DNA from 2 places in the Catenovulum adriaticum genome. Region 2 is predicted to be linked to the other one. Evidence: predicted binding sites of a transcription regulator. Region 2 holds the regulator's gene; the other holds the start of a gene.
The links. The regulator LexA, encoded in region 2, represses DNA repair genes until DNA is damaged. The targets are predictions, from matches to a motif close to TACTGTATNNNNATACAGTA.
Positions count from the first base shown of each region.

Region 1 (16,390 bases), 1.1 Mb from region 2:
CGTAATGGCGGTAATGGATTGGGCTTTGCAAAACTCAACTATTTGTACTGAATTTTGGATTAGTTCAGGATAGAAAGTTTGTAAAAAAGCAAATTGGTCTCGTAAAAAGCATCGGCCACCATTACTGATACTTGCTAAATTTTGGCTCATATTTGATAAGCTTGAATGACTTTTTTCTTGGTTTTGTTGTTTGTGCCAATATATTGCATTAATTATTTCCAGCGCGATCATCATTTGAGCGTTGTCTTTATAGGAATGGCGATAAGTTTTAAGTAAATTTTGTAATTCTGTTTTTAATTTATTGATTTGACTGCCGTTCGCCAAATAAATACAGGTTGAGAGCGTATTGAGTAATTTTAATATATCTTCTTCGTGAGCTGATATTGAATTTTTGCTAAGTTGAATGACTTTTTTATAGCTTTGTAGTGCTAATAAGGGATTATTTAATTTGATGGCTAGGTCGCCTTGATGACGAAATCTAGTTATCGATTTAGGGCTTAAAATACATGATTGTGCAATTATTTCACATGCTTTAGTATCTTCGCCTAAATTCATTAATGTTTCGGCTTTTAAATCAAGTGCAATCGCGGCATGTGGATTGAGTTGATAAATTTTATCTAAATATTCAATCGCATCTTGGTATTGCCCTAGGCCTATAGCAGCTTTAGCGTAACCCATTAAAGCCCATAATAATGCTCTTTGTTTGATCACATTGGTAAATACCTGAAGGGCAGAACTATAATCGCCGATGCGTAACAAACAATCCCCTTTAATTTGAAGGCAACTACTCATATATTTACAGCGTGCTTTAATGAGTTCATCACATGCGTCTATAGCCTCGATGTGATTTTGTTTGTTTAATAACGATAGCAGGGGGCGCAACGCTTGTTTTTTTTCATAAACTTTATCTAATCGAGTTTTTAATGCTTGTTTGGTAAAAGGTTTAGTTAAATAATCATCCGGTTTAAATTCAATTGCGCCCATCACCACCTCCATTGAATTTTCCGCGGTTACCATTATAAATATCGTGTCTTTTCTTAAAATTTCGCGGTAAGTTAATGATTCTAATAACTGTTGACCGTCTTGGCTTTCGTCACCTAAATTATAATCACAAAGTAGAATATCGTGACGTTTTTGCTTATATAAGCCAATAGCTTGTTCAGCATTAGCAGCTGCATCTATTGACTTAGCCCCTAGGCCCACTAACATATTTTTAAGCGATGAACGAAATTCAGTAAAATCATCCACAATTAAAAATGTTTTGTCTATATAACGGTTTATGGTACTCATTGAAATAACCGCTGAACTTTAGATATATGTATGGCTTAATATTGGTTCATAATTGCGAAAAGGTGAATTAAAATCAAAAATAAACATCGAAATTTGCCTATTCTCGGTATAGACTTAATTAAAAGTAATAAAAGACTCTCCATATATTCAAATAAAGCATAACGGTGGTAGGGAAATGAAACTACAACAGCTGAGATATATTGTCGAAGTTGTTAATCACAATCTGAACGTATCGGCAACTGCAGAAAGCCTATATACATCTCAACCTGGGATTAGCAAGCAAGTTAGAATGTTAGAGGATGAACTCGGAGTTCAAATTTTCGGCCGCAGTGGTAAACATTTAACGCATGTGACATCTGCAGGCCAAGAAATTATTAATATTTCACGGGAAATGTTATCTAAAGTCGAAAGCATTAAAGCCGTTTCAAGAGAGCATACCTTACCTGACCAAGGTAAATTAAATATAGCGACGACTCATACTCAAGCGCGTTACGCTTTACCGCAAGTCATTAGCGGTTTTATGAAAAAATATCCCAAAGTGTCTTTACATATGCATCAAGGCACACCTGCACAAATAAGCGATGCTGCTGCCAAAGGCGATGCAGATTTTGCGATTGCAACTGAAGCATTGCATTTATATAACGACTTGATAATGCTGCCTTGCTACCATTGGAATCGCAGCGTGGTTGTTAATCGAGATCACCCTTTGGCGACTAAAAAGCAAATTACTTTGGAAGATGTGGCTAAATATCCGATTGTTACCTATGTATTTGGTTTTACTGGTCGTTCTGAATTAGATAGCGCTTTTAGTAAAACAAATTTAGACCCGAAAATTGTATTTACCGCAACTGATGCTGATGTGATTAAAACTTATGTCAGAATGGGTGTAGGAATAGGGGTAATGGCGACAATGGCGGTAGATAAGAAAAATGATCAAGATTTAGTTGCGATAGATGCATCGCATTTATTTAAGCCTAGCACGACCAAAATTGGTTTTAGAAAAGGCACCTTTCTTCGTTATTACATGTATGACTTTATTGAGCGCTTTGCGCCGCATTTAACTCGGGATATTGTTGATAAAGCCATTATGCTAAAAAATGCAGATGAGATTGACGAGTTATTCAAAGGTTTTAAATTACCTGTGCGCTAGTTTTGAACGCCTTTGTGTTTTAAATTAACCGCTGTTTTAGTTCAGCTAAAATAGCGGCCGTTGCCCCCCAAATTAACTTATCTTTATAATAAAAGTGCCAAATCAAACGTGGTTGTTGGTTTATCTGGTATTGCTGAGCCGTTAATTTAGCTTGTGTTAATAAAAAATTTAACGGCAGTTTAATCACTTCGGTTACTTCAATTGGGTTTAAGGTAAGCTGCATGTTTTTATTGTCGGCTGTATATCGAGCATAGCTAACATAGGGGGTTATCTCATAGCCTGATAAAGTTTGATGTTTGGATAGTTGACTAACAGCTTGCCAAACTTGGCTTTTAATGCCAATTTCTTCATAAGTTTCTCGGGTTGCGCACGCGTATAGTGAATTATCAGCAACCTCTAATTTACCACCTGGAAAGCTGATTTGACTAGGGTGTAGCCTTAATGTGTCTGGCCTTTGAGTTAACCAAACTTCAAGTATGTTTTGTTGGTTTTCGACAATAGGAACCAACACAGCCGCAGGTTTTAAGTTGGGGTCGTGGTTTGGAGTGTTTAGACCAGTAGCCTGTAATTTTAACCGGCTAATTAAATGGCTAAGTTGCACTAAATGCAAGTCCTTTAGTTTTAGTTATCGAGTTTAATGAATGTTTGGGTTGTTGTTATTGTGCAACCTTGTAAACAATAGCTGCCCCTATTTGCGAACTACAAATACAAATTAAAGCTTAAATGTTGCGTTATAGGTTTTTTAATAAAGGTAAAATTTTATTAACCTTATCAAATGTTTCTTTGTATTCGCTTTGCATTTTTGAATCGAAAACTAAACCACCGCCAGCCCAGCAATGAAGTTGAGTGTCATTTGCTACTAAGGTTCGAATTGCGATGTTTGTATCCATATGACCGCGCCAATCAATAAATCCAATTGAGCCACAATAAATTGACCGGCGGTGTGGCTCTAGTTCTTCTATTATTTGCATTGCGCGCACTTTAGGTGCGCCAGTTATGCTGCCACCTGGAAAGCAAGCCATTAATAAATCAAATGCGGTTTTATTAGGTTTAAGTTCACCTGTGACTGTGCTCACTAAATGATGCACGGCTGGGAAACTTTCTATATCAAATAGTTTAGGCACTCTTACTGTTCCAGGCTGGCAAGTTCGACTAATATCGTTTCGCAATAAATCAACAATCATTAAATTTTCTGCTCTGTCTTTTTCTGAGCGTTTGAGGCGTGATTTAAATGCATTATCTTGTTTAAACGATTGTCCACGCGGCACTGTGCCTTTAATTGGCTTGGTTTCGACTAAGCCATTGGTTAAACTTAAAAATCGCTCCGGTGAAATGCTCATAATACTGTGATTTTTATATTGTATGTAGGCAGAAAATGGCGCTTGATTACTATCACGTAGGGCAAGGTAAGCTGGCCAGCAATCGCCTTGATACAACGCTGAAAATCGCTGAGCTAAATTAATTTGATAACAATCGCCTTCAACCAAGTATTGTTTTATTTTATCAAACTTTTCTGCATAGCTATGTTCAGTCATATTAGACTGCCAATCACTATTTAATTTAAAAGGGGTAAATTTTGTGGTGTTGTGTTCTTTATCAAGTTTTTCTATGAGTTGAGTGACTCGATTTAAGTTAGGCTGATAATCAATGGCGTACCAATTTTCGGTATGGTTATCTTTAATAATCGCCCAGTCATAAATACCTAAATGCATACTCGGCAACTCAATATCAGCTTTCGCCTTATTTGCTAATGGTTCAAGCTCTCTGGCTAAATCGTAGCTAAACCAGCCAGCGCAGCCGCCAATAAAAGGCAAGTGGCTTTTTTCTATCACATTTTTTGGCATAAGCTCGTTATGCAGGCGCTTAGCTGCCATAAATGGGTTTTCTGTTGATTCTGTTTGGTAGCCGCCATTTAATAGTCGTATCCGAGTTTTATTGTTCAAACGGGAAATAGTGGCGATTGGTGCAGATAAAATAATGTCGTATCGGCTATTTTCGTGCTCAGCACTGGCTGAGTCTAGCAAAATTGAACCTTCGTCTTTGGCGATTGCTGAAAATAATGAGGTTGCTTTTAATGCTTTTGGCAAATCAAGCTGAAATTGTATTGAGTATTTATTCATTTAAGTTGAGGGTTGCAAATCACTGACGGTAAATTTGGGGGTAAGGTTATCATATTGACGAAAAATGTGTGAACTCAAAAGTGTGCTGTCATTGTATTTTGATATGCAAATCCGCTTTTAATACAGGTGCGAAATTTTACAGGTTTTGTTTAATGAGTGTCGTTATAATAAGTATTTTAGATAACTATTTGCCAATTGAGGTATTATTTGTCTAAATTGGCTCTACATTAAGCTAACTGTTAAGTTCAAATTGTTTTTACAGTATGGGCTAAACAATAAATTAAGCGACTCAATTTAACTTGTATCACCACGCCACTGGGGATTTTAAATGAACACAATTCGTCAACAAGATTTTATCGATAGCATTGAAGATGCTTTGCAATTTATCTCTTATTATCACCCGCTTGATTATGTAAAAGCTGTTGAAGCGGCTTATCATAAAGAGATTAACCCAGCCGCTAAAGATGCGATGGCGCAAATTTTAATTAATTCACGAATGTCTGCGCAGGGTAACCGCCCAATTTGCCAAGACACAGGAATTGTTACCTGTTTTGTAAAAATTGGTATGGCTGTTCAATGGGATAAAACAGATTTAACCGTACAGCAAATGGTAGATGAGGGAACTCGTCGAGCTTATACTAATCCAGAAAATCCGCTTCGGGCATCGATTGTTAAAGACCCTGCCGGTAAGCGCATTAATACTAAAGATAATACCCCTGCAGTTGTCCATATTGACATGGTTGAAGGTGATAAAATCGAAGTTATGATTGCAGCTAAAGGCGGTGGCTCTGAAAATAAATCTAAAATGGTGATGCTAAACCCAAGCGATTCAATTGCTGACTGGGTGGTTAAAACGTTACCTACAATGGGCGCAGGCTGGTGTCCGCCGGGCATGTTAGGGTTAGGGATAGGCGGCACAGCTGAAAAGTCAGCTGTACTTGCAAAAGAAAGTTTAATGGATCCGGTCGATATTCAAGAGCTAATTGAACGTGGTCCACAAACGACGGAAGAAGCACTTCGTTTAGAAATTTTTGAGAAGGTTAATAAGCTCGGGATTGGCGCTCAAGGCTTAGGGGGGTTAACGACTGTAGTTGATATTAAGATTAAATCTGTACCAACTCATGCAGCCTCTAAACCCGTTACTATGATCCCAAATTGTGCTGCAACGCGTCATGCTCATTTTTATTTAGATGGTTCAGGTCCAGCGGAATTAAAAGCGCCTAAATTAGAAGACTGGCCTGAAGTGACTTGGGAAGTGGGCGAAAATGTTCGCCGCGTTAATGTTGATAATATCACCAAAGCCGAAATCCAAAGCTGGAAAGCGGGTGATACTGTATTGTTATCAGGTAAAATTTTAACTGGCCGCGATGCAGCTCATAAACGTATACAAGGTTATTTAGAACGAGGCGAAGCATTACCAAACGGAATCGATTTCAGTAATCGTTTTATTTATTATGTAGGGCCGGTGGATGCAGTTGGTGATGAAGTGGTTGGCCCTGCGGGTCCTACAACGGCTACCAGAATGGATAAATTTACCGATATGATGTTGGCCGACTATGGCTTGGCAGGCATGATAGGTAAAGCTGAGCGCGGTTCAAACACTGTAGAGTCTATTAGCAAACACAAGGCAGTTTATTTAATGGCAGTTGGCGGTGCGGCTTATTTAGTCTCTAAAGCGATTAAAAAATCGAAAGTCGTCGCGTTTGAAGATTTAGGAATGGAAGCTATTTATGAATTTGAAGTTGAAGACATGCCAGTAACAGTAGCCGTTGATTCAACAGGCAATAACGTTCATGAAACAGGACCGGCAATTTGGCAAGCCAAAATTGCTGAATTATAGACGTCTAGTCTTGTATTAGATTGGCAATGGATTAGCAGCGCTCATTTAAATTGTGCTGTTTTAATTCATTGCCGCTTTAATTCATATCAACTCAAATACGCTTCTTTGCTACTCACTTTTTCACCTGAACGCTACCCTTTCTAATTTGATGGGATTGTAATTTTATTAAAGCTGGGCTTGTCTAATAATTTGCTATCCGTTTGTTTGTCGATATAATTAGACTGTTCGTTTATACAGTCCTTTGGGGTTTGAAGTGTAGGTTGGCTAGCGTGACACAGAAAAGTCGTAAAATTATACATGTTGATATGGATTGCTTTTTTGCCGCAGTTGAGATGCGTGAAAATCCTAAACTTAAGCAAGTACCACTTGCCGTTGGTGGTTCGCGTGATCGGCGTGGCGTTATTTCAACATGTAACTATATTGCTAGACAGTATGGTATACATTCTGCAATGGCGACAGCTCATGCCTTTAAACTTTGCCCAAATTTAGTTTTGGTGCCAGGTAATATGGCTTTATACCGTGAAGTCTCTGCTCAAGTGCGTAATATTTTTTTACGTTACAGTGAAATTATTGAACCTTTATCGTTAGATGAAGCTTACATTGATGTGACAGATAGTGCATATTTTAAGGGTAGTGCAACTTTAATTGCCCAAGCTATTCGGCATGATATTGAAAAAGAAACTCAGTTAACGGCGTCAGCAGGCGTTGCACCAAATAAATTTTTAGCCAAAATTGCAAGTGAAGAAAATAAACCGAATGGCCTGTACGTTATCACCCCACAAAATGTATCTGAATTTGTACGCGAATTAGACCTTAAAAAAATTCACGGTGTAGGTAAAGCAACATTAAAAAAATTAAATCAGTTAGGTTTATATACAGCTGCCGATATCCGCAATTTTGATCAAAGCCGTTTAATTAAGCATTTTGGACGGTTTGCAACTCATTTAAGGGAGCGTTGTCAAGGCGTAGATGACCGAACGGTCAATACACATCGGATTAGGAAATCTATTGGGGTTGAGCGTACATTTGCTAAAGATTTAACTCAAATATCACAAAGTCGGGGGGCAATAAAAAAGCTATTTGATGATCTTGTTGGTCGGATTAAGGCCGCTGATAAGCAAAATCAAATTAAAAAACTTTCAGTTAAACTTAAATTTGACGATTTTCAGCTGACAAGCTTAGAAAGCAGTCAGTTTAATCATATTAACTTGTTAACCTTAGAAAATTTTGAATATTTATTATCTACAGCATGGCAAAGATCACAGGGGCGGAGTGTGCGTTTAATTGGGCTTTCGGTTGGTTTAAATGAAGTTACAGATAAAGATATTCATATTGGTATGCACCAGCAACTCAGGTTTAAATTTTAGCCCACTAATCGTTTTTATCATTATGCCACTTAATATATCATCTAATTCTAACTCTGAATTAGTGTTTAGTTCCGCTAATGGATTGACTGTGTCTAATATTCTAAATAAGCGCTTATTATCTAGCGTTAAAGTGATCGAACAACCTGCAAATATCCAAATAAAACTTACCGACAATTGTTCTTTTTTGCCGAAAATAAATTTTAATTGCAATAATTTTTTGTTGTAATTGAGGAGTAATTCACGTTTTTGGTGTATATTAAAGCTGTGTTTTGATTTAAGGGGCTGGTGAGCCTTTGGATGTAGTTTTTAAAAGGTGAGGGTAAAAAATGAAATTGGTTAAATCAACTTTGTCGGTTGCATTAATTGCGGCTTTAACTGCTTGTGGCGGTGGTAGTGATGGCGGTTCTGATAATGATGGTGATGGCAACGGTAACGGAAATGGTAATTCAAGTGGTGAAATTATTATTTCAGGTACTGTCACCAAAGGCACAATGAAGCAGGCTACCGTTGTTCCTTATAAGCTAGTTGGCAATAATTGGGTGAAAATTTCAGAAGCGGAAATTGATAGCGATACTGGTTTAATTACCGATGATAAAGGGTTTTATAGCTTTAATGTGCCAGAGTACTCAGGCCCGGTAAAAGTTGAGTTGCAAGCCAATGAAAATACCCTGATGGTGTGTGATGCGGTTGATGGATGCGGAGATATCGCGTTTGGTGCCGATATTCAGTTGCCGCTAGATTTTAAGCTTTCATCTACCTCAAATATCGATGACTCCGACGAACAAATTACCTTAAATGTTTCTGCTTTAACTCATATCGCCAGTGAATTAATTTCAAACGACTTAGTCAATTTGGATGCGCAAACAATTCAACAGCAAAATTCAAAAATTGGTAACGCTTTTGGAGTAGAAGGCAATATAACGACTTTAACGTCAACTAACTTTATCTCTGAAGGCACGGCTAGTGTAGATGGTGACGTTGTAGCTGATGCGGCCATTAATAACAAAGCAGAATTAAAATACGCCTTAGTGAATGCGGGTATTGCCAGCGCCTTATTTAAAGCGACATCTGAAAGCAAAAACATCGCCCAATTATTAACTGAAGCAACGGATGATATTATTACTGCCGGTGGCTCCATTGCGGTTAACAATGATAATGGCGGTGGCTCATTTGTATTAACAACAAAAGATGTATTAGATGCGGCTGCTAAAACATCTAGTGATAAATTAAAACCTGTTGTGGATGGCAATGCTGATGTAACAGGCGCCTTAACCGGCTTAGAAACGGAAGTGATTACCGATCAAGTTGAAAACGAGCAAAATGCTGGCGAAGATGGGCGAGTTGATCCAGACTCAACCAATGAACCAGTAGAAGCGACACCATTAGAAAAAGCGAAATCTATGGTGACGGATGTTAGAGTATTAACTGAATTACTGGGCGTGTATGACAAAGGTGATTCAACCTCTGGTTTTGTACCTGCAGTTGAGCAATATGAAAACTTATTGCTAAATGCGAATGACATGATTGAAGCAGAAGCAAACAGCTTTACTTTATTAGAAGATATTGAATTAGTTCTATCTGAAATCAATGCATTAGATGGTCAAGATATTGATGATGGCACTATTACCGATAAAACCTACAATGCAGGTGATTTTGGAGACGGTAATTTAACAGGTTCGATTAGCTTTAATGCAAATACCTTAACCTTTACCCTTGAAGATATTACTTACGCATTGGTAGGTACTGGTACAGGAAGCGCTCAAAATAGGGTCGCCGCTAAAGCTGACGGCAGTGCGATGGCAAACTTAACGGCGAAAATTATGGGCTTTGAAAGTGACGCCAGCGGCCAAGAATTTAGTTTGCAATTGACGGGTAGCTTAACCAGTTCAGGTGCTATTTTTACCTTTAATAACACAGAAACTAGTTTAATTACCGTTAAAACCAGTAATAAAATAGTCCGTGAAGATTTTGATGCAGCAGAAGATGTTAGTGCACAAATTGATGAAATTAGCGTTAACTTGTCATTGCAACTTGCTCAGCAAGGGGGTGAAAACCCCGTCACTTTTGAGGGGCAGTTAAAAGGCACCTTAGTGCCACAAACTGAGTTAGTTATTCGTCAAGATTGGGACTGGGAAGGGGATTCGTATGAACCTGAATTTTATGTTGAAAAAGACGAAATTGCCATTCCTGAGATGTTCAGTTTAGTGGGTGAGTTTTCATCTTTAGAAGGTCAATCTGTATCAGCTACATTAACAGTTAATGTTAATAACGCGCGTGATTTTGAAACCGAAGGGTTTGATAACTTTGGTAAAACGGTTAACGATGTGGCAAGTGTTACAGTAGACTCTACCCAAAAATCAATTACCTTTAGTATACCAGATGGTACAGAGGTCACTGAATTTACAGGGATGTATTCTGGTGATGCAGATAACTGGATATCCACTTTTAATACCACCTTAGCTGATAACCAAATCAACACAGAAATTGAACAATTTGCCACTATAACCCAAGACGGGGCTAATCCAAGGTATGTATATACTTATATTGAAGATGAAGCGGGCGAAGACTTTGCTTGGGCTGAGCAATTAGTCGTAGAGCCAAATGGCAGTCAGTATGATGTGTATTATATTGAAGATATCCCAGTACATGTTGATGATTATTTAGGCGCTGATGGCTTGTTAAAAGACAACGACGGCAATACTTTGAGCCTGACGAATGACTTTTTGCTTGAAGAGACAGTTTCATCTTTTGACAGTTTCTTAGATTATTCATATCGAGCAGAAGATTTATTTAGTTTTGGTGACCCACGGGAAGCTCATAACCTTGCTGAAATCGTTTCACGCGCGCAAGCAAATCATCCTGAGTATTTTATATTTCCAATTAACAATTTAGGCCCTGTTCAGTTACAGCCAGTGGAATATACCGCGGGCTTAGATATGAGTTTAAGCGGCTATCAACTTAATTCGGTATTTGAAGATGAAGTCACAGTGCAAGTTGATGATGATTTGACTCAGATCGATATTGAATTTAGCCAGTCGGATGATAGCACTCAGTATATGCTGGATAAAACATCGGATAATAATTATGTATTTACCGAAGTTTCTATGCATTCAGATTATAACGACAAATCGACGATAACGGCATCAACGCAAGCAGTAAGTGGAATTTCTGATGCTGAAAAGTATACGTTGATACATGCATCCGGAGTTGCTGATACTGAAGGTGAACGTTATTTTTATGGCTTTAGAGCAACTATTACGCCGGTAGATAATAATCAGGATGAATTGGTTGATGAGTATCAGATAACCGAAGAATACTGTCATGTATACGACAATCTGGGTTTAGCTTCACTTGATGAGTGTAATTGGGATATGCCCACTGACTATACTGATAGCATACTACCCGATGCATGGTATTATGGTCAGCAAATTGATGATGTTATAGATGCCACTCAACATTATACTTTTGGTTTGAACTATTATATGGCTCACGTAGCCGGGGTAGGCCATCTTGAAAGTGATACTTTAGATATAGCTTCATTGCGAGATCAAAAATCACAAACTTTAGATGCTTATTTAGTTGAACCTGAGAATGATACTGGCTTTGAAACCGAATCTAATTATTTAGATTTATTTGCTTCGCTTGCACTGGGTGTAACGGTGGATAGCTATGATGTTAACTTGCGTTTATCGGGTAACCGTAACGGGATCGAAGATGGTTTATTTACCTTAGATCTTGATTATGAATTAGCGGATGAACAAGGGATCCGTGATGTTAAACTCGCGGTTGATTCAAAAGATATTGATGAAGAGGGTTATGTCACCTCAATTAAAGCCAGTAATAGCGCTGGGGTTAGCTTAGATATTTTTGAGCCTACCGAAGCTCAAAAAGAGCAGGGCGGCGATATTGTTTTAGGCGCCATTATGGCTGATGGTGAGCAAGCAGGTGAAGTTATTTATAGAACGGATAATTCATTGTTATTTGTTAAATTCTCGGATGACTCAATTGTTAATTTTCAATAATTAAATTGGATTGATTCAATATAATAAAGCTAAATGCCAGCGAATAATGCTGGCATTTTTATATCTGTTATCACTTTTTATATATCTAAAAGCAATGAGCAGTCTATTTTGAATAATCACTATTGGTTAAAGGGCGTTTTTATTTTTAATTTGATTAATGCCTGTGTGTTAACGCATACACAAGTGCATGCAACTGAAATAGAAATGTTTGCCTACTCAAATTCATACTCTAATGCATTACCGCTTAAAGAATTAGTAGAAGACAAATGGAAAAGCAAGCCAAGCAGTCATTCAGACCTGGCCTATTCTACAAACTCTTTAGGAATTCAATACCAAGCAAAACATTGGTATTTTAGCTTAGGTAAGCGATTAGACTTAATTGCTAATGCTAGCCCAGATTCAGTACTGGCGTTGTATCAAGACAAACTCGATAAACCGTTTTCAATTGAAAAAACTTACCAACTTGATATTGAGCTTGAGCAAATGGAGGCAGAGTTTGTTTCAGTTGGTTATCAATACTGGGCTGAAAATTGGCAGTTATTACCCATTGTTTCTTATTATCAGTTAGATAAAATGCGAGAGAGTCAGTTAAACGGAACGGTTGAGGTAAATCAACAAGGCGATTTTTTAGGCAGAGTTACTTTTGGTGAATACTATACTGAGCAAAATTTACTAAAGCGTCCATATGATCATTGGCGGCAAGATGGCAAAGGCATCAGCCTAACGGTTAAATTTAACTACCAGTGGGGCGATAATTTGTACTTATCTGCTAATGGATATGATTTATTAAGCCGTCTTGAATTTAAAAATACCGGTTTTAGTTCAGGGGTGTTAGACACCAATAATACCTATCGACCTGAACTCGGATTAAATAGTATAGGGCCATTGTTTAGTGGTGTTGAGACAGAATCTGATACAAGTTTGAAATTAAATACTCGATATGAATTAAAATTAGATTATAACACGCCCGCTTCTGGTCAACTCTGGTTAAGTGCTCACGCTGAACGTTTTGCTGGCCATCAACGTTTATGGTTAGGTGGATATAAACAAGGCCAGCAAATTAAGTATCAATTAGCTTTTGATGTGTTAAATGCCGTTGGGCAAATTGGACTACAAGTACCTTATTTAAAATTGAATTTAGCGCTAGATAAACTGGATGTGAAACAAGCTAAACAGTTTAAACTAGCCGCCGCATTTTATTATCAGTGGTGATTATAAGCCTTCGCTGATTTTAAGGTAAGCTTTAAGATAAGCAAAAAAGAGAGATGCTAAGCTAATAATACCAGTTAATTAACCAGTATTATTAGCTTGTATTTTTAAATTATTAGATTGATTAATATGACCAACGCAAACCAAGAGTGAATGCATTATTGTAAAAATTAACCTCAGGCACACTAACACTATTTCCGTTACCTTTGTCTTCTGTCACCACATCTCGATATTTGTAGTAACTAGTAAAAGTAGCTAATAAACCTAAATTATCAAAAAGCTGATACCGTAACCCCAGTTTACCGATTAAACTGTAACCGCCAAAAAATTCATTTAAAGTTTCACCCTGAATTGTGGTGTTTTGGGTGATACTATAAATAGGAATACCTGCTTCAATACCTGTATACCAAGTCCAGTCACCTCGATTTGGTAATTCATTAGGTTCATAGCGGTAGCCAAACAACGCGATTAATTCGTCTTGGATTTCAGATATTGCAACGTTCGATTTATATCTGTCAGAAATATCGCCATTTGGCAATACAAATGGGTCCATGCCATCTGCAGCTAATTGAGCATTGAATTCATCGGCTCCGGGTTGTTCAAATTCAAAATGTGAACGAATAAAGCTTAGCGAGCTTAAACGAAAGCCGGAAATAATTCGGTGTTGTTCAGTCCATTTATAGCTTAGCCTAAAAGCTAACTCGTTATGGTTAATCTTAAAATCATTTTGCTGGATATCACCAAATTCACCTAAAGACCAGGTTTCGGTTTGTACACTGGGCGCAAGCGACGCAAAACCATCTAAATATAAGCCATATTCATCATTAATCGCCACGTAGGCTGAATTTCGAGTGGTGATATTATATACATTGATATCTTGTTTAAGCTGACCGTAGCCAGCTAAATTATTTAATTTTTCAGAATAATTTATGGTTTCTAAGCCCAGCTCAATATCACTGAAAGATTTTATCTTTTTTTCTGCTGAGAAAGCGGAGGTTGATGCTAAAGAAGCGGCCATCATGACGGCTATTTTTGTTTTTTTATCCATTGTACTGCCTGCTGAATTTAATTTTCCATGCAACGAAGGGGTAAATGTTGTACCAAAAATGAGGCACAGTTCACATAATATAACAAAGTCAGAATATTGCCAATTTTTACGGGGATTGAACGGAATTTGATGAAAAAGGGTAAAAGTGAGGGGTTTTTGGTGATAATAGCAGGTAAACGTAAATAATATCGCTTTCTGTTAATCATTCATACTAAATTATGCGGATAACGATGGCGAGAAAGCGAGATAAACTTAATCAACCCACATTTTTTGCATAAATTTAATTTCTTCAACTCGTCCTGTTTTTGGATCGGTTAACGTGACATAAAAGCGAAATGTTTCTTCATTGGCATGGCGAACTTCAGCTAAATAATAAACAGCATTGCCTTCATCTACTTCTTTAAAATTCAGCTCTTTTCTTTGTCCAACTAAATTTTTGGCGTAGCCTTCTAATTTAAGTTTTAGCGGTTGTTTAGGTTTTTTATCTTTATCTAAAATACTGATATTAATTAAGCCATTATTATTACGGCGCTCAACTCCGACCGCTTTAGCTACATTGGCTTGAATAAAAGTAGATGGAAACGCAATATGATGAATTTCCCAATTTTTAATATTAGTTTGATGATCTGTATTTTGTGCGTAGCTATTTATGTTTAACAAACAAAAACATAAAGCCAATAATTTTATTAAATAAGAGTTCATAATAATCGCTTTAGTAAGATATAAAATAGATAAATTAAATTAAGCAGCTTGGGATAAAGTTTAGTTAACTTTTTTGTAAATACATTTCGTATAAGCTGCGTATTAGCATTTTAAATGAATCGCCAGTCAGTTGATGACGATTCATTTTTTCCTATCTTGAATTTAAGTATTAAAAACGACCAAATACATCCGCAATTAATAAATTGATAAATTGAATTGCAATAATGGCAATCAATACCGATAAATCTAAACCGCCCATAGGTGGTAAAATATTGCGAATTGGACGCAAGAAAGGTTCGGTTAATTGAAATAATATATACTCGGCTGGATTGTTGCCTTGGCTAAACCAACTTAAAATTGCGCGGATTATCAAAATCCAAAATGCGAGATTTAAAAACTCTTTGATTACCGCCATTAAAGCAGCGATAGAGAGCGCGACAGGGTTAAGTGGCCCCAGCCCAACCACTAAACTTAATACAACATATTTTGCCGCTGCGACAACTAGTGCTAATACTAAAGCCGCTATGTTCCATTTACCTTTTGCGGGCAAAATAGCTTGAAAGGGCACAAGCAAAGGGTTAGTTGCCTTGACGACAAATTGACAAAGCGGGTTATAAAAATCTGCACCGGCCGCTTGCATCCAAAATCGCAAAACAACTACCATTAATAATAAATCGAACACTATTCCAATTAAAAAGTGCATTGCATTCATAAATATATCCGTAAATTCAGTTTTTAGAGCTTATGTTAGTCATCTAAATAAATAGTTTTCTAATAAAGCGGGTTAAAATAATTTAGCCATTTCTTGTGATCGGCTAATGGCTGCTTGCATCGCTTTTTTAATAATACCTGTTAAATCCGACTGGTTAAAGCTTTCAAGCGCACAGGCTGTTGTTCCGCCTTTAGAAGTCACTTGTGCTCGCAAAGTTGCAATGTCCACATCATTTTGTTTCACCATTTCTGCCGACCCTAGAGCCACTTGCTGAACAATTGCTTTGGCTTCTTTTTCATCAAAACCTAACTCGACGGCTTCTTTAATCATGCCTTCCATAAACAAGAAAAAGTAAGCGGGTGCGCTGCCGGCCAGTGCAATAATGTGATCAATTCCAGATTCGTCTTCAACCCATACGGTTTTACCCACCGCTGACATTATTTGGTTGGCATACTCTTTATCAGACGTTGTCACATTTTGCGGTGCAAATAAGCCCGTCATGCCTAAACCTAATAAACTTGGTGTGTTGGGCATTGTTCGAATTAAACGACAAGGCGCGTTTAACAATTCGAGCAAACGTGATACTGGTAAGCCTGCCGCAATTGAAATAAATAATTTAGAGGTTTTTTCTGCCTCAGTTAAGCTCAGCTGTGACAACATATCGGCCATTAACTGAGGTTTCACCGCCAGAATTATAATATCTGCTTGTTTTGCTACGGCGGAGTTATCTTGACTGATATTAATATTGTGTTTTGCGTTTAGTGCATCTAACTTTTCGGTAGATGGATTACTGGCAAAAATAAAGTCACTTGGATACCCATTTTTTACCATGCCTGAAATGATGCTGGCGGTCATGTTGCCTGCGCCAATAAAGGCAACTTTTTTAAACTCTGTTTGTTTGTCTTGCATATGACCTTCTTTATCTATTGG
Region 1 is NZ_CP109965.1:1,709,663-1,726,052, reverse strand. It holds gene OLW01_RS07665 (tetratricopeptide repeat-containing response regulator) at 1-1,290, opposite strand, end outside; gene cysB (HTH-type transcriptional regulator CysB) at 1,466-2,440, shown strand; gene OLW01_RS07655 (NUDIX hydrolase) at 2,460-3,041, opposite strand; gene pabB (aminodeoxychorismate synthase component I) at 3,172-4,560, opposite strand; gene OLW01_RS07645 (fumarate hydratase) at 4,889-6,400, shown strand; gene dinB (DNA polymerase IV) at 6,670-7,767, shown strand; gene OLW01_RS07635 (hypothetical protein) at 8,094-11,789, shown strand; gene OLW01_RS07630 (hypothetical protein) at 11,898-13,001, shown strand; gene OLW01_RS07625 (hypothetical protein) at 13,123-14,046, opposite strand; gene OLW01_RS07620 (DUF4426 domain-containing protein) at 14,299-14,748, opposite strand; gene OLW01_RS07615 (YggT family protein) at 14,918-15,460, opposite strand; gene proC (pyrroline-5-carboxylate reductase) at 15,533-16,369, opposite strand.
Region 1: the regulator LexA is predicted to act here: its motif matches at 6,620-6,639, upstream of dinB (DNA polymerase IV).

Region 2 (16,390 bases):
TAGCGTAATAACGGCCCATATTCTGTGTGCGATGTGAATCGTCATCCGAGCAGAATAATCTAACACCCCATATTGATATGTGTCAGCTTCGGGACTTATTAAATGAAATGCATTTAAGTCTAAACGTTGCTGCCAGCCATCTTCACAAATAGGTAACTCTGTGCAGGCCAAAGCCGCGTAGTTAGTAGATGTCCACCCACCTAGTATAATTTGAATTAATAAAACTATAAAACAAAGCCAGGCTAGTTTAGGTAACTTGGTTTTCGTGACGGCTGTGTAAGCTAATGCCCGCTCTAAAAGAACTAACAAAACAAAAATAGAAAAACCACCAATTAAATGTGCCAAAACCACAGCGGGTAATAAAACCAGCGTCACAGTCCACATGCCTAAAGCGGCTTGAAAGCAAACCAAAAAAAACAAGCTAATGCTAAAAACTCTCACTTTTTGAGCGTGAGGCTTATAAATTGAAAGCACGGCAATGGCTAATATAATGAGCCCTAACGTTCCGGCAAAATACCGATGAATCATTTCATTCCAAGCTTTTTGCGGCTCGATAATTTGTTGTGGAAATTTAGCTTGCGCACTATTTACCTGCTCAGCTTTTGGCACGGTTAAATGCCCATAACACCCTGGCCAATCAGGACACCCTAGGCCTGCATCGGTTAAACGGGTAAAAGCACCCAATACAACCACAACAAATGCCAAAATAATCGCAATTCGCACTAATATTTTCATTACCCTACCCTAGATAACTTAAGTAATTTTCGTAAATCAGCTAATAAGTGTTTGGCGGCAATTAAATTCTCTTCACGCTTTAAACTAATTGGATAACGTAAAATAATTTGTCCTAGAGGATCAGCTATATAAACATAGTTTTTGGAAAGCTTTGCTGGCGGATTGATAATACCGGCAAATTTATGATTGGGATCGGCCTGATCTAGTAAAATAAGTTGCTGGTTTGTGGCAATGTAACGACTGGGTAATACTCTTTGGGTTTCACGACCTAATGCAATATCGGCTTGTTTGACTAAGTAAGTTGATTCTTGACAAAGTTTTTGGCAATCAAGTTCAGATGGCACTATCATTAACCATTTTCCACTCGCGCCGGCATTTAATTGCGTAATGTCCATTTGCATAGCAGGTGTGATCAGCTCTCCTTGATTAGTCGCTGATAAATTAAACCATTCCCCTTTTAACGCAATATAAGCTGCAATAACAGGGATGAAAAAGACGAAAAAAATAATACTTAAATTAAACCTAGCAGATCGCTTTTTTAGTTGATTGGTTTCTTCCATTTTACTGCCTTTATAATAATTATAATACATAATGCCAGCGCCAAACCAAACCATTGCACAGCATAACCATAATGTTTTTGTGCTGGCATAACAATAGGTTGCCAGTTAGGTTGGAATGCCATCAATGATTTTTTATCGACTACTGCAAGTATAGGCAATAAATCGATTTTTGCATGTTTTGAAATCTGTTCTAGGTTAACCTGTTGAATAAATTTATAGCCTAAACGCTGATGAATTTCTTCAGACATAAATAAGTTATGGTTTGGTTTTGTAATGCGGGCATTGAGTTCAGTAACGTTTAAAGGTAAGTCTTGTGTAGAAAAAGCTGGTATTCGATTTTTATCAACGGGTAACCAACCTAAATTAACCAATACATACTCTGCTTTCTCTGAGGATAGCGTTGAATTGTGATCTAATTTTATCGCCACAATACACTCGACCCCCAGTTGGTGATTCATTATTTTATTTTCAACAAACCAAATATTATCTAAATTAACAGAGCCGCTTATAAGAATAGGTTTGTCTAAATATGATTCTTCAGCCTGCTCCTTTAAATACTCAGCAGTCAATTGACTAGCTTGTACTTGAGCTGCTTGATCTAACTGAACTTGGCGAGTATTTTTATATTCAGCACGCTGCAATTGCCATTGCCCTAATGCTAATAACAAACACAAACTAGATAAAAAAAGTAAAAACGGCCAAATTTTTACATTTAACTGAAAACGACCTAGAGTTAATAACACATCACTTCCATTGAGGTATGCATGATAAAAATCATTATTGTAGTACTGCTCATATTTGTTATTTTTAATTTATTTAAAGCTTTATTGGCAATGAATAAAAATGATCAAACTCATCAAATGAGCAAAAGATTAGGTTTAAGGCTGATGTATTCTGTGGCCATTATTGCGTTTATTTTAGTAGCCGTGCAATTAGGATGGATTACCCCTAATCACCGACCTTATTGATTTAGTTATATTATGTAGACAAAAATAAATAAGCAAAGCCAAACCACATCAACAAAGTGCCAGTACCAGCTGGCCGATTGAAACGCAAAATGGTTCTTAGCGTTAAAATGCCCAGCTAATATTCTAAAAAATATAACAATTAAAAACAAAGTGCCTAAAGTAACATGCAAACCGTGAAACCCAGTTAGCAAAAAAAACGTATTACCATAAACCCCTGAATCTAAAGTGAGTCCTAAATCTTGATAGGCATGAATATATTCTTCTACTTGTAAGGTTAAAAAAGCAAACCCGAGTAAAATGGTAAACCCCATCATCCAACTCATTTGCTGACGTTTACCTTTTTCAAGACCAACATGGGCAAAATGAATCGTAATTGACGAGGTAAGCAATATTAGCGTATTAATTAAAGGAAGGCCCCAATACCCCATCGCTTGAGTTGTTTTACCAGAAGGTGTTTCAGTTAACGGCCATATAGCCTCAAACGTTGGCCATAAAATTTGAGCTGTCATTGCATTATTGCCAGCCCCAGCTAGCCAAGGCACAGAAATCGTCCTAGTATAAAAAAGAGCCCCAAAAAAAGCGGCAAAAAACATGACTTCTGAAAAAATAAACCAACTCATTCCTTGTCGATAAGAAATGCCCAATTGTGCACTGTGCAAACCAGTTTGTGACTCTTTAATTTGATCGCGAAACCAGCCAAACATCATAATAAACAAAACAATCAAACCGGCTAGCAGTACAAGCTGTCCCCAGCCAGCTTCACCTGTTTTGCTTATTTGAGTAACTAAGTTGCCCGACCCCACGGCTACCAAAAAAAAGCCGACAGCCCCCACAATCGGCCATGGGCTTTGCGCCGGGACATAATACGTCGCATTGTTATCTGACATGATTAACTCTCCTATAAGGCATTAGCCAGTGTTTGCTCGCTAATGGGATATAGCGTATACGCTAATGTTAATACTTTAATTTCTTCGGGCAGCGCTTTATCGACAAAAAATCTTAGCTTAAACTCAGTGGTTTCATTTGCCGCTAGTGCTTGTTGATTGAAACAAAAACATTCTGTTTTATTTAAATAAAGACTACCTTGTCCGGGCGAGACCGAAGGTATAGCCCGTACAGAAACAGCTTCGTTTAATGGGTTGGTGACATGAAATGAAACATTTTTCATTTCACCTGGATGAACTTCAACTGAGGGCGCACGCGCGATAAATTCACTCGGCTGGCCCGTTTTGTCAAAAGTAACAAATTCAACTCGTATAACTCGACTAGTATCAACCAAAGTTTGCGTATTAATGTCAGCTCTCTGCACGCTTCGGCCATTAATTCCGGTCAAATCACAAAACACATCGTATAAAGGCACTAAAGCAAACCCAAAGGCAAACATAGCCAATACGAATCCGCAGAGCCGAACGAGCAATTTTTTATTAGATTGAGTTTGCATTTCTTTAACCTACTTAATTTGAGGTGGTGTCGTAAAAGTATGATAAGGCGCTGGCGACTCGACTTCCCACTCAAGGCCGTGGGCACCATCCCACACTTGGGCATCAACGGCTTTACCTTTCTTTTTACAAGCTTTAATTAACAACGCCAGAAAAATTAACTGTGATAACCCAAACGCAAAACCACCTAAACTAATCAATTGATTCCAGTTTGCAAATTGAATTGAATAATCAGGAATTCGTCTTGGCATACCCGCTAATCCAACAAAATGCATAGGGAAAAATAGTACATTTACGGAGATCAACGAGCACCAAAAATGTAATTTAGCCAAGCCAACGTCGTACATAACCCCTGTCCACTTGGGCAACCAATAATAGGTTGCAGCTATGAGTGAAAATATTGCGCCTGTTACTAACACATAGTGAAAATGCGCAACCACAAAATAAGTATCATGGTATTGAAAGTCGACAGGTGTAATGGCCAACATGAGCCCAGAAAAACCACCAAAAGTGAACAAAACAATAAAAGCAATTGAAAAGAGCATTGGCACTTCAAAACTCAAAGCTCCTCGCCACATAGTAGCAACCCAGTTAAAAACTTTTACCCCAGTAGGCACGGAAATCAACATAGTGCAATACATAAAGAAAAGCTCTGCAAATACGGGCATACCCGTGGTAAACATATGGTGTGCCCATACAATAAAAGATAAAAACGCGATTGAAGCTGTGGCATAAACCATAGACGCGTAACCAAACAGTGATTTACGGCTAAACGTGGGCACTATCGTTGAAATAATACCAAAGGCAGGCAAAATCATAATGTAGACTTCAGGGTGACCAAAAAACCAAAAAATGTGCTGGAACATAACGGGATCGCCACCGCCTGCAGCATCAAAAAACGACGTACCAAAATATTTATCAGTCAACACCATAGTCACTGCGCCAGCCAACACTGGCATAACCGCTATTAATAAGTAAGCGGTAATAAACCACGTCCAGACAAACAGCGGTAATTTCATCCATGTCATACCTGGCGCTCTCATATTAAAAATGGTTACGATAACGTTAATCGCCCCCATAATTGATGAAATCCCCATAATATGAATTGCAAACACAAATAATGCGGTGCTATCACCGCTATAAGTAGTAGAAAGTGGCGCATAAAATGTCCACCCAAAAGCTGGGCCACCACCCTCAACAAATAAACTGGAAAGTAAAATTAAAAAGGCAAAAGGCAAAATCCAAAAACTGAGATTATTCATTCTGGGTAAAGCCATATCTGGTGCCCCTATCATCATAGGGATCATCCAGTTTGCCATACCAGTAAAAGCTGGCATAACCGCACCAAATACCATAATTAAACCATGTACTGTGGTCATTTGATTAAAAAAGTGAGGTTCAACAATTTGTAATCCGGGCTGGAAAAGCTCAGCCCGAATGACCATCGCCATAGCCCCACCTACAAGAAACATAATAAAAGCGAACCATAAATATAATGTACCTATATCTTTATGATTGGTTGTAAAGATCCATCTTTTAATGCCTGGAGCAGGACCATGTGCATGATCGTCATGGTTTTCTGAATGTTCGGTCGCAGAATTATTTTGAGTTATTGTGCTCATCTGTCATCCCCTACTGATTTTGTATAAACTGGTGAATATCTTTAGGCTGAACGAAATCTCCAGAGTTTATTCCCCAGGCATTACGTTCATATGTGACAACAGAAGCGATTTGTTTCAAGCTAAGTTGTTTGCTAAATGCTTGCATCGCAGTGCCATTTCGGCCATTTAATACAACATCTATATGTTCAGCTACATCGCCCGTTACCGCCGGACTGCCAACTAAAGAAGGAAACACGCCTGGTAGTCCCATACCATTTTGTTGGTGACAGGCTGCACAATACCCCATATAAACTTTTTCACCTTCAGCCATTAATTCTTCTTTGCTCATACTCATTGCAAGCAAACGTTTCTCTTCGGCTTTAGCGGCAGCTTTTTCTTGCTTTTTCTTCTCCATCCACAGATCGAATTCAGTTGGCTCTAACGCTTTTACAACGACCGGCATAAAACCATGATCTTTACCACAAAGTTCTGCGCACTGACCGCGATAAATACCTGGCTCATTAACATTGGTCCAAGCTTCATTAATAAATCCAGGGTTCGCATCTTTTTTAACCGCAAAATCCGGTACCCACCAACTGTGAATAACATCATCAGAGGTCATTAAAAATCTAACTTTTTTATTAGTTGGGATCACTAAAGGTTTGTCTACTTCTAAAAGGTAAGTATCACCTTTTAACCACTTACCAGTAATTTGTTCGTTGGGGGTAGCAAGCAAGCTGTAAAACTCAATGTCATGATCTAAGTATTTATAGTGCCATTTCCACTGTGAACCGGTAACGACAATCGTTAAATCGGCTTCGTTTGCATCCTCCATCGCAATCAGTGTTTTAGTCGCGGGTATAGCCATTACAATAAGTATAATGATAGGGATGATTGTCCACGCAATTTCCACTTTTATGCTTTCGTGAAAATTAGCTGCTTTTGCACCTTTGGATTTGCGATGGAATATAATGGCATAGAACATAGCGCCAAAAACGACTAAACCAATCACAATACAGATATAAAAAATAGTCATATGCAAGTCATAAACTTGATGACTGATGTCTGTTACCCCTGCTCGTAAATTAATCGTTGAGTGTGTTGCTGTTTCAGCTGCGTAAACTAATGTAAATGGTAGCAACGAAACTAAAGCCATAAAAACTTTACACTTTTGGCTCACGGCTTTCTCCTTGTTATTGTAATTTTATAGTGCGTTGTCGTTTTTTACTTGCGCAAACAATGCATGTATAAAAATTAGTCAAGGATTTGAAAATTTACAATTATTTAATATAAATAAAAATCAGAATATCTGAAGTAAATAGGAGACGGTGCAGAATAAATTAGCGCTAAGGTAGGGTTAAGTTAAATTGAAATTTTACATTAAATCCGAATAATAGCGTCAAAAAAGCTTAATATACTAAACCTATTAAGCTTTTTTATATAGCGATTCAGACAACTGCGACTATAAGAGCCTTGCTTTGAATAACAAGTTAAATCCAATCTGTATTTCTTATTACGCCAACCGCTAAACCTTCAATTGCAAAAGGGGTCGATTTTAAATCAACTTCGATTGGTGAAAAATCTTTATTTTCAGCAATTAATGTAACTTTACTTCCTTGTTGCTGATATCGCTTCACCGTCACATCGTCTTCAACTCGAGCCACAACAACTTGCCCATTTAATGCAGTTTGGGCTTTATGAACCGCTAATAAGTCTCCATCCATAATGCCAATTTCAATCATACTATCGCCTTGAACTCGCAATAAATAATCGGCATTAGGTTTAAATAAATGAGGGTCAACTTGATAGTGCTCTTCAACATGCTCTTGAGCTAAGATAGGAGAACCTGCTGCAACTTGACCAATTAAAGGCAAGCCTTCGTCTTCTATCGATTCTTCTTGTACTAAACGAATACCTCTGCTGGTACCTGCAATTATTTCAATAGCACCTTTTTTAGCCAACGCTTTTAAATGCTCTTCGGCTGCATTAGGAGATTTAAACCCTAAAATAGACGCAATTTCGGCTCTTGTTGGTGGCATACCTGTATCTTGAATGTTATCTTTTATTAGTTGCAGTATTTGACTTTGGCGTGCAGTTAAAGCTTTCATTTAATGTTTATCCATACAGTACTCATTACTGTTAGTATATACAGGTGCTTTAAAAACGCAAATAGAATATTGCTTAAACCATTGTGAATCTACAAAACATGCTGTGCAAAATCACTTCAAGCTAAAATTGATGGCTGTGTGTTCAGCTCAACATGTTACAATATAAAGAAATATTCAGCTTAATGACTTTAAATGACAGACTATAAAAAATTTTTTGCTCAGCTCCTAAACCTACCAATGAAACTCCTGATGAGTTCAAAGGTAATTTTAGATGATTTAGATTTAGAATTAGGCTCGACTAAACAGCCCATTTTTTATGTTATTAAACATGATTCACTATCTGATTTAATCGCATTAAAATCAGCTTGTAAAAAATCTAATTTACCTGACCCGTTTAAGCCGGTTAAAGTGAATGACACGCTTTTTCGTCGTTACGTATGTTTAGATAAACTACAACCGGTATTAGCTAAAGAGCCGGGGAAAACTGATGCTACTGAGCAAATTCAAACGGTATTACAGCAACATGTGCAGCAACCCGATTTAGATGCCAAACTCGTCCCTTGTTTTATCAGTTGGGGACGTTCGCCCGGCAAAGAAACCTCTAATATAAAAAAGCTTTTCAACCATCAAAAAAAGCCCAGCTGGTTACGTAAAATATTTACGGTGTTATTTATAGGACGAGATAATTTTGTTTCCGTTAATCAACCACTCTCTCTTAGATTTGTCGTTGACCAACATGGTAGCTCTCCTGAAATAGCACATAAGTTATTGCGCGTCGCTCGTTTTCATTTTCAAAGGCAGCAATTAACGATGGCTGGCCCCAGACTTTGGCAAAGAGATCATTTATTAACCTCGCTGTTAGCATCCCCTTCGATCAAAGATGCTATTAACGATGAAGCAAAAAGCAAAAATATCTCTTATGAAAAAGCGAAAGAGCAGGCAAAAAATTATTTAAATGAAATAGCTGCCGATTATCGCGATAGTTGGATCAGAATTGGGGATACTGTTTTAACTTGGATTTGGAACAAGCTTTACTCTGGGATTGAAGTTAAAAATGGTGAAAAAATAAGAAAGCTCGCACAAGATGGCCATGAAATCATTTATATGCCTTGCCATCGCAGCCATATGGATTATTTATTATTGACTTATGTGATATATCACCAAGGCTTAGTCCCTCCTCATATTGCCGCAGGCGTTAATCTTAACTTTTGGCCAATGGGTGGAATCTTCCGGCGCTCTGGAGCGTTTTTTATGCGCCGCTCTTTTAGAGGCAATAAACTCTATTCCGAAGTATTTAAAGAGTATCTGTCTCAGCTAATCAGTAAAGGACACTCAATAAAATTTTATCCAGAGTCTGGCCGTTCAAGAACAGGTCGATTACTAAAACCCAAAACAGGCATGTTAGCTATGGTCATACAAAACATGCTTAAAGGCCAAGATAGACCTGTCACTATAGTGCCTGTCTACATAGGCTACGAGCATGTCATGGAGGTTAAAACCTACTTGCGTGAACTGGGTGGACAAAAAAAGAAAAAAGAGTCTGCCTTACATTTGTTTAGCATTCTAAAAAACTTACGCCACTTTGGTCGTGGGTACGTTAATTTTGGTGAACCTATTAGCGTAAACAAAACCATGGAAAGCTATCAACCTAATTGGAAACAACAATTAGAGCAAAATCAAAAGCCTACATGGCTGCCCAGTTACATTAATTCATTAAGCCATAATGTAATGTGTAATATTAATCATGCAGCAGCTTTAAACGGTGTCACTTTAACCGCAATGAGTCTTTCAGTTGCCAATCAAAACACCTTGTTTAAAGATGATTTAATTAAACAACTTAAAATTTGTGTCGCACTCCATCAGGAAGAAACTCCTTTTAATAATCTAAGTATGCCGCCGGAAGACTCAATTGAAGCGCTCATTGATAATGCGGTAAAAATGGAAAAATTCACTGAGGATACCGAAGGGCAAAACACAATTTCTATCTCGCAAGAGAGCATAGTGGAGCTTAACTACTATCGTAATAACATTTTGCATCTTTATATTATTCCCTCGCTTATTGCCGCATTTTTATTAGAAACAAATAATATAGAAAAGTCAGAGTTAGTCGCCAATATCAATAAACTTTACCCTATTGTCGCTAACGAATACTTTTTAAAAATAGAGGTGAGTGAGTTAATTAAGCATATTGATGCTTGTATTAAAGTATTGGTCGATAATCATTTAATCTCATTAAATGAAGATAAATTGATCGCTGTAAGACCCGCTAATTCTGAGTATCTACAGTTACATTTATTAAGCTTAATTTCACAACAGACACTCCAGCGCTACGCGATAGTCTTACACTCAATTGAAAGCCACGAGCAAGGCCTATCTCGCTCAGCACTAGAAAGGCACTCATTAGATGTAGCTAAAAATTTGGCTAAATTGCATGATATAAAGTCACCCGCCTTTACGGATAAATCTATATTAAGTCAGTTTGTCGGTGAGTTAAAAGAGCAGGCTTTAATTGTCATTCATGAAGAAGGTCGGTTTATTGCAACTCCAGAACTAAAGGAGTTGAGTGGAAAGATTTATCGTTTAATAGATGGTGATATTTTAAATACCATTAAACATGCATAGGTTTGGATTAGCATCTAGAAAACTTTCAGAGTATAGGTAGCTAAGGCTACTTTTACTCTGCTCATAATGCAAATAATTACCGTAACAACCACTCAGTAGGTGTAATTTTTTTACCTTTTTTCTTCATAAGTTCTTCAATAAGTGGCGTAATAATAAGCTCCATTGCCAAACCCATTTTCCCACCAGGTACGACCATAGTATTGACGCGAGACATAAAAGCACCATCAATCATTTGCAAATAATATGGAAAGTTTATGCCTTTAGTACCACGAAACCGAATGACAACAAAGCTTTCATCTAAGCTTGGAATGTCTTTAGCTGAAAATGGATTTGAAGTATCAATTGTTGGGACGCGCTGAAAATTTATATGAGTGCGGCTAAATTGAGGTGTAATAAAATTAATATAATCATCCATGCTACGCACGATAGATGACATTACTGCTTCGTGACTATGGCCTCTGTCCGTGGTATCGCGAATAATTTTTTGAATCCACTCTAAGTTAATAATAGGTACCATGCCTATCAAGAGATCAACATGTCTCGCCACATCATTTTCTTCTGTTACAACCCCTCCGTGGAGGCCCTCATAGAATAGTAAATCAGATTCAGGTAAATCTTCCCAGGGAGTGAAAGTACCTGGCATTTGATTATAAGGCACAGCATCATCAAATGAATGTAGATAACGTCTTATTCTACCATTACCGGATTCACCATAAGTTTCAAACAACTCTTCCAATAAACCAAAATCATTTGCCACTGGACCAAAATAGCTAATATGTCGCCCTTGTTCTTGAGCTTTCCTAATTTCTACTTCCATTTCTGCGCGGGTGAAACGGTGGAAACTATCGCCTTCAACTTCAGCTGCTTTAATATCAAAGCTTCTAAAAATATGTCTAAAAGCTTTTGTTGTAGTCGACGTACCCGCACCAGATGAACCTGTTATCGCAATTATTGGTGATTTAGTTGACATAATATAGACCCTTAAAAAGTTAACCTATTTATACGGGATCAAGCACAAAGATCAAGGCTTGCGAATGCAGAGAGTATTTATAAATTAAATAATTTAAACGAAAAAAGCCCGACTCTTTCGAATCGGGCTGAATCTTGGGATGCTTTCACATCAAATTCTTATGTACAGGATGTACGGTATGTCTAAACTGCATAGATGCGTTGTTTAGACCTTATCCTAAAGGATAAAATAAAGAGCCTGGCAGTGTGCTACTCTCACATGGGAACTCCCACACTACCATCGCCGCTATTGTGTTTCACTTCTGAGTTCGAAATGGAATCAGGTGGTGCCACAATGCTTTGGCCGCCAGGCATAAGTCGGTCTGTTAATTCACTTTTCAGTCAATTAACCAATCAGGACAATACATAATAAAGAGTCAATCAAGTTTGTTTATTCATTCGCGCAGTCACACTTCACGTCATGTTAATAAACATTCGGCGTTGTATGGTTAAGCCTCACGGGTCATTAGTATTGGTTAGCTCAATGCCTCACAGCACTTACACACCCAACCTATCAACCTTGTAGTCTACAAGGGCCCTACTGGAGCTTATAGCTCAGTGAGAACTCATCTTGGGGCTCGCTTCCCGCTTAGATGCTTTCAGCGGTTATCGATTCCGAACTTAGCTACCGGGCAATGCTCTTGGCAGAACAACCCGAACACCAGTGGTTCGTCCACTCCGGTCCTCTCGTACTAGGAGAAGCCCCCCTCAATTCTCAAACGCCCACGGCAGATAGGGACCGAACTGTCTCACGACGTTCTAAACCCAGCTCGCGTACCACTTTAAATGGCGAACAGCCATACCCTTGGGACCGACTTCAGCCCCAGGATGTGATGAGCCGACATCGAGGTGCCAAACACCGCCGTCGATATGAACTCTTGGGCGGTATCAGCCTGTTATCCCCGGAGTACCTTTTATCCGTTGAGCGATGGCCCTTCCATTCAGAACCACCGGATCACTATGACCTACTTTCGTATCTGCTCGACGTGTCTGTCTCGCAGTTAAGCTGGCTTATGCCATTACACTAACCGTACGATGTCCGACCGTACTTAGCCAACCTTCGTGCTCCTCCGTTACGCTTTGGGAGGAGACCGCCCCAGTCAAACTACCCACCAGGCAATGTCCGCATTCCCGATTAGGGAACAACGTTAGAACATCAAACATACAAGGGTGGTATTTCAAGGTCGGCTCCACACCATCTAGCGACGATGCTTCAAAGCCTCCCACCTATCCTACACATGTAGGTTCAATGTTCACTGCCAAGCTGTAGTAAAGGTTCACGGGGTCTTTCCGTCTAGCCGCGGGTACACAGCATCTTCACTGCGATTTCAATTTCACTGAGTCTCGGGTGGAGACAGCGTGGCCATGATTACACCATTCGTGCAGGTCGGAACTTACCCGACAAGGAATTTCGCTACCTTAGGACCGTTATAGTTACGGCCGCCGTTTACCGGGGCTTCGATCAAGAGCTTCGACCTAAGTCTAACCCCATCAATTAACCTTCCGGCACCGGGCAGGTGTCATACCGTATACGTCATCTCTCGATTTAGCACAGTACTGTGTTTTTAATAAACAGTTCCAGCCACCTGGTTACTTCGACCACCTCTCGCTCCAGGCGTAAAGCCCTTCACAATAACGTGGCGTACCTTCTCCCGAAGTTACGGTACTATTTTGCCTAGTTCCTTCACCCGAGTTCTCTCAAGCGCCTTAGTATTCTCTACCTGACCACCTGTGTCGGTTTGGGGTACGGTTCTTAATGACCTGAAGCTTAGAAGATTTTCCTGGAAGTATGGCATCAACTACTTCACCCCCTTGGGGGCTCGTCTCGTGTCTCAGTCTTAAGGAAATCCGGATTTACCTAAATCTCCAACCTACACACTTTCACATGGACTACCAACGCCATGCTAGTTTAGCCTGCTCCGTCTCTCCGTCGCAGTCATTAAAAGTACGGGAATATTAACCCGTTTCCCATCGATTACGGCTTTCGCCCTCACCTTAGGGGCCGACTTACCCTGCCCTGATTAGCATGGGACAGGAAACCTTGGTCTTTCGGCGAGGGGGTTTTTCACCCCCTTTATCGTTACTCATGTCAGCATTCGCACTTCTGATATGTCCAGCATGCCTTACAGCTTTGCCTTCAACCACTTACAGAACGCTCCCCTACCACTTGAACCTAAGTTCAAATCCGCAGCTTCGGTTGCTTATTTAGCCCCGTTACATCTTCCGCGCAGGCCGACTCGACTAGTGAGCTATTACGCTTTCTTTAAAGGGTGGCTGCTTCTAAGCCAACCTCCTAGCTGTCTAAGCCTTCCCACATCGTTTCCCACTTAATAAGCATTGGGGACCTTAGCTGGCGGTCTGGGTTGTTGCCCTCTTCACGATGGACGTTAGCACCCACCGTGTGTCTCCCGGATATTACTCTCAGGTATTCGGAGTTTGCAAAGGGTTGGTAAGTCGGGATGACCCCCTAGCCTTAACAGTGCTCTACCCCCTGAGGTATTCGTCCGAGGCGCTACCTAAATAGCTTTCGGGGAGAACCAGCTATCTCCCGGCTTGATTAGCCTTTCACTCCGATCCACAGGTCATCCCCTAACTTTTCAACGTTAGTGGGTTCGGTCCTCCAATTGATGTTACTCAATCTTCAACCTGCCCATGGATAGATCGCCGGGTTTCGGGTCTATACCTAGCAACTCTACGCGCAGTTAACACTCGCTTTCGCTACGGCTCCCCTATTCGGTTAACCTTGCTACTAAATATAAGTCGCTGACCCATTATACAAAAGGTACGCAGTCACAGAACAAGTCTGCTCCCACTGCTTGTACGTACACGGTTTCAGGTTCTATTTCACTCCCCTCACAGGGGTTCTTTTCGCCTTTCCCTCACGGTACTGGTTCACTATCGGTCAATTGGGAGTATTTAGCCTTGGAGGATGGTCCCCCCGTCTTCAGTCAAGATATCACGTGTCCCGACCTACTTAATGCGTGAATGATAAATCTTCATATACAGGGCTATCACCTTCTATGGCTGCACTTTCCAGTGCATTCTACTAATTTATCATTCATCGGCTGTTCCCCGTTCGCTCGCCGCTACTTGGGGAATCTCGGTTGATTTCTGTTCCTCGGGGTACTTAGATGTTTCAGTTCTCCCGGTTTGCCTCTTACACCTATGTATTCAGTGCAAGATACTCTAAAAAGAGTGGGTTGCCCCATTCGGAAATCTATAACTTAAGCGTCTTTTATCGACTCGTCATAGCTTATCGCAGATTAACACGTCCTTCATCGCCTCCAATTGCCTAGGCATCCACCGTGCACGCTTAGTCACTTAACCATACAACCCGAATGTTTATCCAGATTGTACGTAGGACTGCTTGCTACTTTGAATACTAATTCAACTTGATTGAATTCGTTTTTCTTTATTACTTCTTGTCCAGATTGTTAAAGAGCGTTGGATGTTAACGTTGCCGTTAAAAAAACCAAACTGAAGCATTGATGCAGTTTATTGCACCCCAACACTTGGGTTTGGTTTTTGCTTGCCTTTTAATTTGATAACCGTTTATTTATCTGTGTGAACACTGTGCATGTTTAATGAATTTTTGTAAGGAGGTGATCCAGCCCCAGGTTCCCCTAGGGCTACCTTGTTACGACTTCACCCCAGTCATGAACCACAAAGTGGTAAGCGCCCAATGTTAAGCTACCTACTTCTTTTGCAGCCCACTCCCATGGTGTGACGGGCGGTGTGTACAAGGCCCGGGAACGTATTCACCGCAGCATTCTGATCTGCGATTACTAGCGATTCCGACTTCATGGAGTCGAGTTGCAGACTCCAATCCGGACTACGAACAGCTTTAAGGGATTCGCACACTATCGCTAGTTAGCTGCCCTCTGTACTGTCCATTGTAGCACGTGTGTAGCCCATCCCGTAAGGGCCATGATGACTTGACGTCGTCCCCACCTTCCTCCGGTTTATCACCGGCAGTCTCCTTAGAGTTCCCGACCGAATCGCTGGTAACTAAGGATAAGGGTTGCGCTCGTTGCGGGACTTAACCCAACATTTCACAACACGAGCTGACGACAGCCATGCAGCACCTGTCTCACGATTCCCGAAGGCACACTAAAATCTCTTCTAGCTCTCGTGGATGTCAAGGGATGGTAAGGTTCTTCGCGTTGCATCGAATTAAACCACATGCTCCACCGCTTGTGCGGGCCCCCGTCAATTCATTTGAGTTTTAGCCTTGCGGCCGTACTCCCCAGGCGGTCTACTTATCGCGTTAGCTTCGCTACTCACGGATTAAATCCACAAACAGCAAGTAGACATCGTTTACGGCGTGGACTACCAGGGTATCTAATCCTGTTCGCTACCCACGCTTTCGCACCTCAGTGTCAGTAATGGGCCAGGGGGCCGCCTTCGCCACCGGTATTCCTTCAGATCTCTACGCATTTCACCGCTACACCTGAAATTCTACCCCCCTCTCCCTTACTCTAGCATGACAGTTCTGAATGCACGGCCGAGGTTGAGCCCCGGTTTTTCACACCCAGCTTATCACGCCACCTACGTGCGCTTTACGCCCAGTAATTCCGATTAACGCTTGCACCCTCCGTATTACCGCGGCTGCTGGCACGGAGTTAGCCGGTGCTTCTTCTGTCAGTAACGTCACAGTAAGTTGGTATTAACAACTTACCTTTCCTCCTGACTGAAAGTGCTTTACAACCCGAAAGCCTTCTTCACACACGCGGCATGGCTGCATCAGGGTTTCCCCCATTGTGCAATATTCCCCACTGCTGCCTCCCGTAGGAGTCTGGGCCGTGTCTCAGTCCCAGTGTGGCTGATCATCCTCTCAAACCAGCTAGAGATCGTCGCCTTGGTAGGCCATTACCCCACCAACTAGCTAATCTCACTTGGGTTCATCTCGTCGCAGGAGCCATAAAGGCCCCCTTTAACCCGTAGGTATTATGCGGTATTAGCCATCGTTTCCAATGGTTATCCCCCACAACGAGGCAGATACCCAAGCATTACTCACCCGTCCGCCGCTCGACGCCTGAGAGCAAGCTCTCATCGTTTCCGCTCGACTTGCATGTGTTAGGCCTGCCGCCAGCGTTCAATCTGAGCCATGATCAAACTCTTCAAAAAAGTTTTTAAATCTTGCTCAATTAACTCAAAATCACATTTTCATGTGAGCCTGAATAAATTGATAAATTGTTCATTCATCAAATCTATGCCAGTGCTCACACAGATAAATAAGGTTACCTAATTTTTAAAGAACGTTGCGGATATTCCGCTGCTTCTTACCGAAGCGAGGCCGCGCATTCTACGCTGTCCTCTTTTGTTGTCAAGCCTTTATTTTTCGTTATT
Region 2 is NZ_CP109965.1:2,823,012-2,839,401, forward strand. It holds gene OLW01_RS12455 (COX15/CtaA family protein) at 1-735, opposite strand, end outside; gene OLW01_RS12460 (hypothetical protein) at 735-1,295, opposite strand; gene OLW01_RS12465 (SURF1 family protein) at 1,274-2,038, opposite strand; gene OLW01_RS12470 (DUF2909 domain-containing protein) at 2,060-2,263, shown strand; gene OLW01_RS12475 (cytochrome c oxidase subunit 3) at 2,269-3,150, opposite strand; gene OLW01_RS12480 (cytochrome c oxidase assembly protein) at 3,162-3,704, opposite strand; gene ctaD (cytochrome c oxidase subunit I) at 3,714-5,324, opposite strand; gene coxB (cytochrome c oxidase subunit II) at 5,335-6,483, opposite strand; gene lexA (transcriptional repressor LexA) at 6,794-7,411, opposite strand; gene plsB (glycerol-3-phosphate 1-O-acyltransferase PlsB) at 7,604-10,033, shown strand; gene OLW01_RS12505 (phosphoribulokinase) at 10,110-11,003, opposite strand; rRNA gene rrf (5S ribosomal RNA) at 11,239-11,353, opposite strand; rRNA gene OLW01_RS12515 (23S ribosomal RNA) at 11,487-14,368, opposite strand; rRNA gene OLW01_RS12520 (16S ribosomal RNA) at 14,637-16,168, opposite strand.